Regions from separate parts of the Herbaspirillum sp. VT-16-41 genome, predicted to be linked through region 1. Evidence: predicted binding sites of a transcription regulator. Region 1 holds the regulator's gene; each other region holds the start of a gene.
What was found. Region 1 encodes sigma-54, which starts transcription at its own class of promoters, with help from an activator protein. Its sites were predicted from a motif close to TGGCANGNAANCTGCTTT; they were not measured.

Region 1 (2,200 bases):
ATGACCTGGCGGTCGAGCTTGTCGATCAGGGCATCGATGGCGGCATAGAGGTCGTGCGCAATGCTTTCCGCATGTAGATCCTTCCCCTTGATGTGGACGTTGATTTCCGCTTTTTGGCGCTTTTCCTTTTCTGTGAGTTTATCTACGCTCAGGATCACGCTGACGTCGATCACGTTGTCGAAATGGCGCTTGATACGGGCCAGCTTGCTTTGCACGTATTCCCGGATGGCGGGGGTCAGTTCGAGGTGGTGTCCACTGATGGTCAGATTCATACAAGACTCCTATCGTGAGGTCACTGGAGGTTCGTGCGATGCATCGTCTACAGCTGCTGTACCACGGGCACGGTCTTCGTGTCGGATGGCATGGGCACCAGGTAGGGATGCTTGCCTGAACACAGCAACGGTACTGCTACAGAAAAACTGAGGAAAGCTCAGAGGGACTTGCGGAGATTGACTGGCGGAATCTTCAACACTTCGCGGTATTTGGCGACTGTGCGTCGCGCGACCACCATGCCTTGTTCTGCCAGCATATCCGCAATCTTGCTATCGGATAATGGGGTCTGCGGGTTTTCGGCTCCTATCAACTGTTTGATCAGCGCCCGTATCGCGGTGGAGGAGGCTTCGCCTCCGGTTTCAGTCGCGACGTGGCTACCGAAGAAGTACTTCAACTCGAACATGCCGTGCGGCGTGAGCATGTATTTTTGAGTTGTCACACGAGAGATTGTGCTCTCGTGTAGACCCAGTGTATCAGCAATTTCACGCAGCACAAGGGGCCGCATGGCCACTGCGCCATGTGAAAAGAAGTTTCTTTGACGTTCGACAATAGCCTGCGCGACTCGCAAAATTGTATCGAAACGTTGCCGCATGTTCTTGATGAGCCACTTGGCTTCCTGCAACTGCGACGACAGCGATCCTTCGCCCTTGGCCTGCTTGAGCGCACTCGCATACATTGCATTGACGCGCAGCTTGGGCATGACCTCATGGTTGAGCATGACCTGCCAGCCGTTCTTTGTCTGTTTGACAATCACGTCTGGCACCACGTAGTCCGAAGCATCGCGCGCGAATTCGGCACCCGGATGCGGACGGCACTGACGGATCACCGCCTGTGCTTCGCGCAGGTCCTCGTCATCGCAATCGAGAGCCTTCTTGATCTTGTTGAAATCGCGCTGTGCGAACAGCGGCAGGTAATCCTCGACAATCCTCAAGGCCAGCTTGCGGGTGACGAAGGGCACCTTGGGCAGGCGGCGGATCTGCAGTGCCAGACATTCACCGGCACTGCGCGCACCCACTCCGGCCGGGTCCAGGCTCTGCAGCAGCTTCAGCGAGATCGACAGTTCTTCCAGATCAACGCCCAGCTCTTCCGGCAGGCGCGCCAGGATGTCTTCCAGCGGTTCCTCCAGGTAACCGCTTTCGTCCAGCGCATCGGTGAGCAGTTCCAGCAGCGCACGGTCGCGGTGCGTGCGGGCGGTGACCCGGATCTGTTCCAGCAGGTGTTCGCGCAGGGTCAGCTCATGCGCTTCCAGTTGCGGGCGGGCATCGTCGTCGTCGGGCGATTTGCCACTGCGCGCCACGTCGTCGAAGCTCCAGTCGGATTCGCCACTGACACCGCTCTCGGGGCTGTTGTCTTGATAGTCGAAACTGGCTTCGCCATCAGTAGCGGAGGGGGCTGCTTCGTTGCCGCTGTCGCCAGCGGGCTCGGCCACTCCGGTGGAGGGCGCGGAAGAGACCGCGCCATCGGCCAACAGGCGCACCGAATTGTCGAGAGCGTCGTCCAGGCGTTCGAGCAGGGGATTGTCGGACAGGATCTGTTCCAGTTCCTGGTGCAGTTCCAGCGTCGACAGTTGCAACAGCCTGATCGACTGCTGCAGTTGCGGCGTCAATGCGAGGTGCTGCGAGGTACGTAACTGGAGCGACTGTTTCATCTGTCTTTCTGGGAGCGGCGTGGCCCGCTGGTTGCAATACCGTTGTGTGGCCGATGGACGGCGGGTGCTACATGCGGAAGTGTTCGCCTAGGTATACGCGGCGCACCGATTCGTTGGCGATGATCTCTTCCGGGTTACCGCTGGCCAGCACCGTGCCCTGGTTGATGATGTAGGCGCGGTCGCAGATACCCAGGGTTTCCCGCACGTTGTGGTCGGTGATGAGCACGCCGATGCCGCGTTCCTTGAGGAAGCGCACGATGCGCTGGATTTCGATCACTG
Region 2 (2,200 bases), on a different contig from region 1:
TGATACTTCGTGTTCCTGCACGTCGTTCGCTGGTGCAGCGAACGACGCGCTGTTGCAAGCTTCAAGCTGCAATTTGCAATTTGCAATTGCAATCAGTTCACGCGCTCCAGGATGCTCACATAGTTGGCCACCGCTGCGCCGCCCATGTTGAACACACCCGCATAGCGCGCATTGGCGATCTGCATGTCGCCAGCATCATGGGCCGCCTGCATGGCCGCCATCACGTGCATCGAGACACCGGTGGCGCCCACCGGATGGCCCTTGGACTTCAGGCCGCCCGACGGGTTGACCGGCAGCTTGCCATCCTTGGCGGTAATGCCCTCGGCAATCACGCGCGCGCCCTGGCCGTGCGGGGCCAGGCCCATGGCTTCGTATTCCAGCAGCTCGGCCACGGTGAAGCAGTCATGGGTTTCCACCAGCGACAGATCATTGAGCGACAGTCGGGCCTGGCCCAGCGCATTCTTCCACGCCAGTTCGGCGGCTTCGAAGCGGGTCGGGTCGCGGCGCGACAGCGGCAGGTAGTCGTTCACATGCACCGCTGCGCGGAACTGCACGGCACGCGGCATGGACTTGGCCACGTCGGCGGCACTGATCACCAGGGCGGCGGCACCGTCCGAGATCAGCGAGCAGTCGGTACGCTTGAGCGGGCCGGCCACGAACGGGTTCTTCTCGGAAACGGTACGGCAGAAATCGAAGCCGAAGTCCTTGCGCATATGGGCATAGGGATTGGACAGGCCGTTCTTGTGGTTCTTGGCGGCGATCATGGCCAGTGCATCGGACTGGTCGCCAAAGCGGTCGAAGTAACTCTGCGCGATCTTGCCGAACACGCCTGCGAAACCACCGGGGATGCCCGCTTCTTCCTTGGCGTAGCAGGCCTTGAGCAAGACCTCGCCCACCTGTGGGGTCGCCAGTTCGGTCATCTTCTCGAAGCCGATCACCAGCACGTGTTTCGATTCACCCGCCTTGATCGATTGCAGGCCCGAGTGGATTGCCGCCGAGCCGGTGGCGCAGGCATTCTCCAGGCGCGTGGCCGGCTTGAAGCGCAACTGCGGCAATGCATTCATGACCAGCGACGAAGGGAAGTCCTGGTACAGGAAGCCGGCATTGAAGGTGCCGACGTGGATGGAATCGATGTCTTCCGGTTGCAGACCGGCATGTTCGATGGCGGCCTTGGCGACCTGGCCGATCAACACTTCCGGATCGATGCCGTCGAGCTTGCCGAATTGGGAATGGTGCCAGCCGGTGATGCAGGGTGAGGATGCAGAAGCAGTCATGGTGTGTCCTTGTAAGACTTGGTCGGTGGAGCCTGGTCGCTCCGGTTCACACGGGGGCAATATGCAAATTCGGTGCCAATGTCTTCCACTGCAGTGCCAATGCGATTGCCACGTGCAGCAAGCTCGTCGCCATCGCCATGCGATTGCCACAAGAGTGAGGCGCCACTGGTCGCCGACGGTCGCAGGCGGGGTGTGCCCCTGCCCGGGCCGGCATCTTGCCCGTCTCCTGAAAGCTCGACGCAAAGGCGCGCCGACTCTCGCTTTGTTGTTGATTCTGATGCGGTGTTGCGTCGTCAATAAGATCGACCATGGGGCGGTGCTGAATCCTGCCGGGCAGGAAACCGCTACGCCAGCGGCCGACCGGATGAAGATAGCACGGACTTTACGTTAACGTAAATCATTGCGCTGCAACACAAAACAATTGCCCGGCAGCAGCGCCTGAGGTGTCGACACCTGCGACATCCCTGCGACAGGTTGGCGACAGTGCATGCGACAGGTGTCGCAGCAGGGCGGCATCAAATAAATTGCAGGCGGTGCCGCCCCTGCCCTTGTCCTGCGCAGCCTTTATCGCAGAGAATACAGGCGCAATGCAGATGACCATGAGGGACATCGCCATCGCGTCGGCCCGCTCCGACGGCTTGGCATCCTAATTGCTCTATCGATGCATGGGCAGTGTTGACAACCCGGATACAGGGGGCTGCACGCCAGGATTTCGCGGCAGCTGAGTGGCACCGGAATCAGCAGATTCATAAATACAAACAGACAAACAGGAGACAAGACAGATGGATCAATCCACTGGTAAATTCACGCGCCGTCATTTTCTGAAGACCGCCTCGGTGGCCTCGGCTGCTGCCGCGACCGGCATGGTGAGCACCTCTGCCCATGCGGCCGAGTTCACCTTCAAGTACGCCAACAACCTGCCGGTG
Region 3 (2,200 bases), on a different contig from region 1:
GGATGGTCGCCTGCTGCACCAGCGCCGCCTCGTCGGCATTGCCGACCGGCAGGATGAAGGCGCGTTGCCGCCGGTCCGGCTCCCCGGGGTGTTGCATGGCGCAGGTCATCGCCAGTGCACCGCGGATCGGCCGCAATTGGCCCGATAGCGACAGTTCACCTGCGTATTCATAGTCATCCAGATGGTCAGAGGGAATCTGCCCGGAGGCGGCGAGGATACCCAGTGCGATGGGCAGATCGAAGCGCCCGGATTCCTTGGGAAGGTCGGCAGGCGCCAGGTTGACTGTGATACGTCGTGCCGGGAATTCGAACCGCGCATTCTGCAGCGCCGCCCGGACGCGGTCCTTGGCTTCCTTCACTTCGGCTTCGGGAAGACCGACGATGGTGAAGGCCGGCAGGCCATTGGCCAGATGCACCTCCACCGTCACCGGTGGGGCGGCCATGCCGGCCAGCGCGCGGCTGCGCAAGACCGCCAGGCTCATCGCAACGAGCCCGGCAGTGTGCTGGAAGGGAAAAGGGGAGGGGGAAGAAGGGAAGAGTGGGTTGTCGCCAGGGTCATGGGGTCTGTTTTTGCTGAGCCTCAAGCTCGGCAACACGCGCTTCCAGCGCTTCCAGGCGGGCGCGGGTCTTGGCCAGCACCTGGGCCTGGATGTCGAATTCCTCGCGCGTGACCAGGTCCAGCTTGGCAAAACCCTGGCTCAGCATGGCCTTGACGTTCTTCTCGATGTCCTTGGCCGGAGAATTCTCGATCGCCTTGTTGATCTTGGATTGCAGGTCTTCAAAAAATGGGGGCTTGTCCATGTCGGATCTCCTTGGCAGATAGCTAAGCTGCAAGTTTAGCGGTTTCGCAGCCATCCTCAAAACGCGATGCCCTGATGAGACCGTTTTTTTGCGAGCGGGTGCCGGAAAGTGAAGAATTTTCCTTCAGGAAATGCTCCGACTTGGTGACTTTGGCTTCGCCCCGGGCCCACGCACCAAAATGTGTTTGCCTCGTTTGACGCAGGATTATCAAAAAGCAATCAATATCGCACCAAGGTCGTGCATTTTCGCTTCGAGTGCACTATTTTGAAGCTGGTGTCGAAAAAAATCGTTGTAAATCTCCGCTTTCCAGCAAAAACACAAGTCTGCCTTGCCGAAAGGACATGGCACGGCTCCTGCTACATGGTTTGGGCAAAAGACTAAAAGACTTAACTGTTAAACACAAACCAGAGGGAAAGTCATGAAGAAACTGATTCTTGCAACAGCCATCGCAGCATCCTTCGTTTCTACCGTGGCCCGTGCAGAGGACGCCAAGCCAGACAATGAATTGAGCTTCAACGCTGCGGTCGTGAGCGATTACCGCTACCGCGGCCTGACCCAGACGCGTTTCGACCCGGCCCTGCAGGTTGGCGCTGACTATACGCACAACCCGACCGGCCTGTACGCCGGCACCTGGCTGACCAACATCAAGTGGATCAAGGACGCTGGCGCACTGACCGGTACCGATACCAAGGGCGATGTCGAATGGGACATCTACGGCGGCAAGCGCGGTGACATCGGCGGCGGCTTCACCTACGACGTCGGCGGCCTGTACTACTACTACCCGGGCAACACCCTGGCCAATGCCGGCCTGAAGAACGCCAATACCTTCGAACTGTATGGCCAGATCGGTTACGGCCCGGCCTACTTCAAGTATTCGCAATCGCTGACCAACCTGTTCGGCGCGGTCAACAGCAAGTACAGCCAGTACTACGACCTGGGTGCCAACTTCGAGACCTTCTACGGCGTGATGCTGGGTCTGCACGTCGGTCACCAGAACGTGCGCGGCAACCCCAGCGAGGCCAGCTACACCGACTGGAAGATCGGCCTGTCCAAGACCTTCGACGAAGTCGCCGGCATTACCCTGGGCGTGGCCTATGTCGGTACCGACATGAAGGATGGCTTCGCTACCACCCCGGCATCGGACGGTGCCAAGAACGTCGGCAAGAACGGCGTCGTCGTCTCCATCAGCAAAACTTTCTAACAAGAGGTTCGTATGAAACTGATCACTGCGATCATCAAGCCGTTCAAGCTGGACGAGGTGCGTGAAGCCCTCTCCGCGATCGGTGTGCAAGGCATCACCGTGACCGAAGTCAAGGGCTTCGGTCGTCAGAAAGGCCATACCGAGCTCTATCGTGGCGCCGAGTATGTGGTCGATTTCCTGCCCAAGACCAAGATCGAGG
Region 4 (2,200 bases), on a different contig from region 1:
ATGACGAAACAGCCCGCTTCCAGGGCGTGATGGCGGATGGTGACTTCCATCTGGTCGGCAAAGATCTGGCCGACCATGGAGCCGGGGAATTGCGCGCAGTGGATTTCCTCGTGCTGCGCCATCAGGCTGTAGCGTGCCAGCGGGTTGTAGTGTTCCCAGCAGGCCAGCGCACCCAGGCGCCCCACGGCAGTGGGCACGACCTTCAGGCCGCTGGCGTCGCCCTGGCCCCAGATCATGCGCTCGTGATAGGTCGGCGTGATCTTGCGGCGTTTCAGGACCAGCTCGCCATCGGCATCGAACACCAGTTGCGTGTTGTAGAGCGTGCCGTGGTCGCGTTCATTGACACCCAGCACGACCACCGTGCCATGCTGGCGTGCCGCCGCCGACACGGCCTGGGTGACCGGACCCGGCACCTCGACGGCGCGCTCGTAGAGCAGCAGGTGCTCAGGCCCGGACGCAAAGGGCGGCCGCACGAACGAAAAGTACGGATAGTAGGGAACGAAGGTTTCCGGAAACACCACCAGTTGCGCGCCTTGCGCAGCGGCGTCGGCAATGGCCTGGCAGACCTTGGCCACGGTGCCGTCGGCACTATCGAGGTCGGGCGCGATCTGCACCGCCGCCGCCCGTACCGTTCTCTTGTTGATGCTCATGGGCCGCCCTTCCGCTTACAGGGTCCAGGTGTCGAGGATGAAGGCGTTGTCGCGACGATGCAGCAACACCAGGTCCAGCACATCCAGCGGGTTGATCGGACGGATGCCCGGGATCAGCGAGGGCTCGCCGTGGCCGTACAGGGCCTGCAGGGCGAAGCGGCAGGCATAGACCTTGCCGCCCTCTTCCATGAACTTGACGATCTGCTTGTTGAAGTTCTGGTGGCCGGGGAAGGCTTCATCGCCCAGGGTGGGGAAGCCACGCTGCACGCCCAGCGTCACACCCGGACCGTACAGCAGGATGGAGGTTTCGAAACCCTTGCGCTTCAGACGCGTGGCCTGCAACAGGTTGACGAAACCGATCGAACCTTCGAAGGCCACGGTATGGAAGGTCACCAGCGCTTTTTCACCCGGCTGGGCTTTGACGTCTTCGAATACCTTCTCTTCATAATCCACCAGGAAATCGCCGGGGGCGTGGGCTGCTTTGGTGACTGCGGGCATGGTGAGACTCCTCTTGATTGCTGTGGGTGGTCACTTGTGGAAGTGGTCCGGCGACGTTGCCGCGACGCTGGCATTGAATGCATCACGCGTGCCAACAATGCCCCGTCAATGCGTGAATTGACTGCATGAAAATCCCGTCAATCGCTGATTACCGATCCGGCTTCCAGCACGCTCGCGACTTCCCGGGGGGACCTTCGCGACGGGCTTTTCAGCACCCGTGCAGCAATCCATTCAATCGCTCCATACAATCGCGCAAACCCGCATGCACTCTGGAGTAGCGGCGTGTTTTACCTTGGTGCAGGCACGCCGTCTCCGATGACACAAGGCGGTGCAGCGAGAGCCGCCTGGGGGCTGCATTGGATGGAATACAAATTGCATTCAATGACGCATGCCGATGCAGTCAATATTGAATCCGGGCAAGCTCAAGAGATCGGGAAGGATCAGGAGCCGCCAGGAACGCCGACCAAGGAATCGTCATGCCGAAGAACAGCACCATGTGGGTCCCCAAACTGAAGAAGGGCAGCGGCCCGCTCTACCTGGCCATCGCCAATGCCATTGCCGAGGATGTCGCCACCGGGCAGCTGCAGGCCGAGCAGCGACTGCCGCCGCAGCGCAAGCTGGCTGAAGCACTGGACCTGGACTTCACCACGGTGGCCCGGGCGTATACAGAAGCACACCGGCGCGGGCTGGTCGATTCGGTGGTGGGACGCGGCACCTTCGTCTGTGGCAAGCGGCGCCCGCGCATCCCCCGCGTAACCGAGGGACGGCCCAACGTGGACATGTCCATGAACATGCCGCCCGAGCCGGAGTCGCCGGAGCTGGTGGAACTGATGCAGGCGGGATGGAGCAAGGTCAACGGCAGGCTGCGCGACCTGATGCGCTACCAGGACTTCGGCGGCTCGCCCGAAGACCGCGAGGCCGGCGCCCTGTGGCTGCGCCGGCGCGGGCTGGTGGTGGAACCGGAACGGGTGCTGGTCACCCCAGGCGCGCAATGCGCGTTGCTGGCGATCCTGACCATGCTGGTCGGCCCCGGTGGCGTGCTGTGCTGTGAA

Region 2: BTM36_RS00175 (acetyl-CoA acetyltransferase) is a predicted target of sigma-54. The motif match lies at 1,335-1,352, and genes of this name have one in related genera.
Region 3: BTM36_RS01755 (TorF family putative porin) is a predicted target of sigma-54. The motif match lies at 1,143-1,160, and genes of this name have one in related genera.
Region 4: BTM36_RS03430 (MSMEG_0572/Sll0783 family nitrogen starvation response protein) is a predicted target of sigma-54. The motif match lies at 1,225-1,242, and genes of this name have one in related genera.

The regions. Positions count from the first base shown of each region.
Region 1 is NZ_MUXB01000099.1:84,435-86,634, reverse strand. It holds gene raiA (ribosome-associated translation inhibitor RaiA) at 1-272, opposite strand, end outside; gene BTM36_RS08820 (RNA polymerase factor sigma-54) at 431-1,921, opposite strand; gene lptB (LPS export ABC transporter ATP-binding protein) at 1,989-2,200, opposite strand, start outside.
Region 2 is NZ_MUXB01000014.1:7,079-9,278, reverse strand. It holds gene BTM36_RS00175 (acetyl-CoA acetyltransferase) at 93-1,274, opposite strand; gene BTM36_RS28660 (hypothetical protein) at 1,672-1,884, opposite strand; gene BTM36_RS00170 (TRAP transporter substrate-binding protein) at 2,057-2,200, shown strand, end outside.
Region 3 is NZ_MUXB01000019.1:64,060-66,259, reverse strand. It holds gene BTM36_RS01765 (YifB family Mg chelatase-like AAA ATPase) at 1-481, opposite strand, end outside; gene BTM36_RS01760 (accessory factor UbiK family protein) at 555-800, opposite strand; gene BTM36_RS01755 (TorF family putative porin) at 1,219-2,001, shown strand; gene BTM36_RS01750 (P-II family nitrogen regulator) at 2,014-2,200, shown strand, end outside.
Region 4 is NZ_MUXB01000022.1:150,798-152,997, reverse strand. It holds gene BTM36_RS03435 (Nit6803 family nitrilase) at 1-650, opposite strand, end outside; gene BTM36_RS03430 (MSMEG_0572/Sll0783 family nitrogen starvation response protein) at 666-1,148, opposite strand; gene BTM36_RS03425 (PLP-dependent aminotransferase family protein) at 1,625-2,200, shown strand, end outside.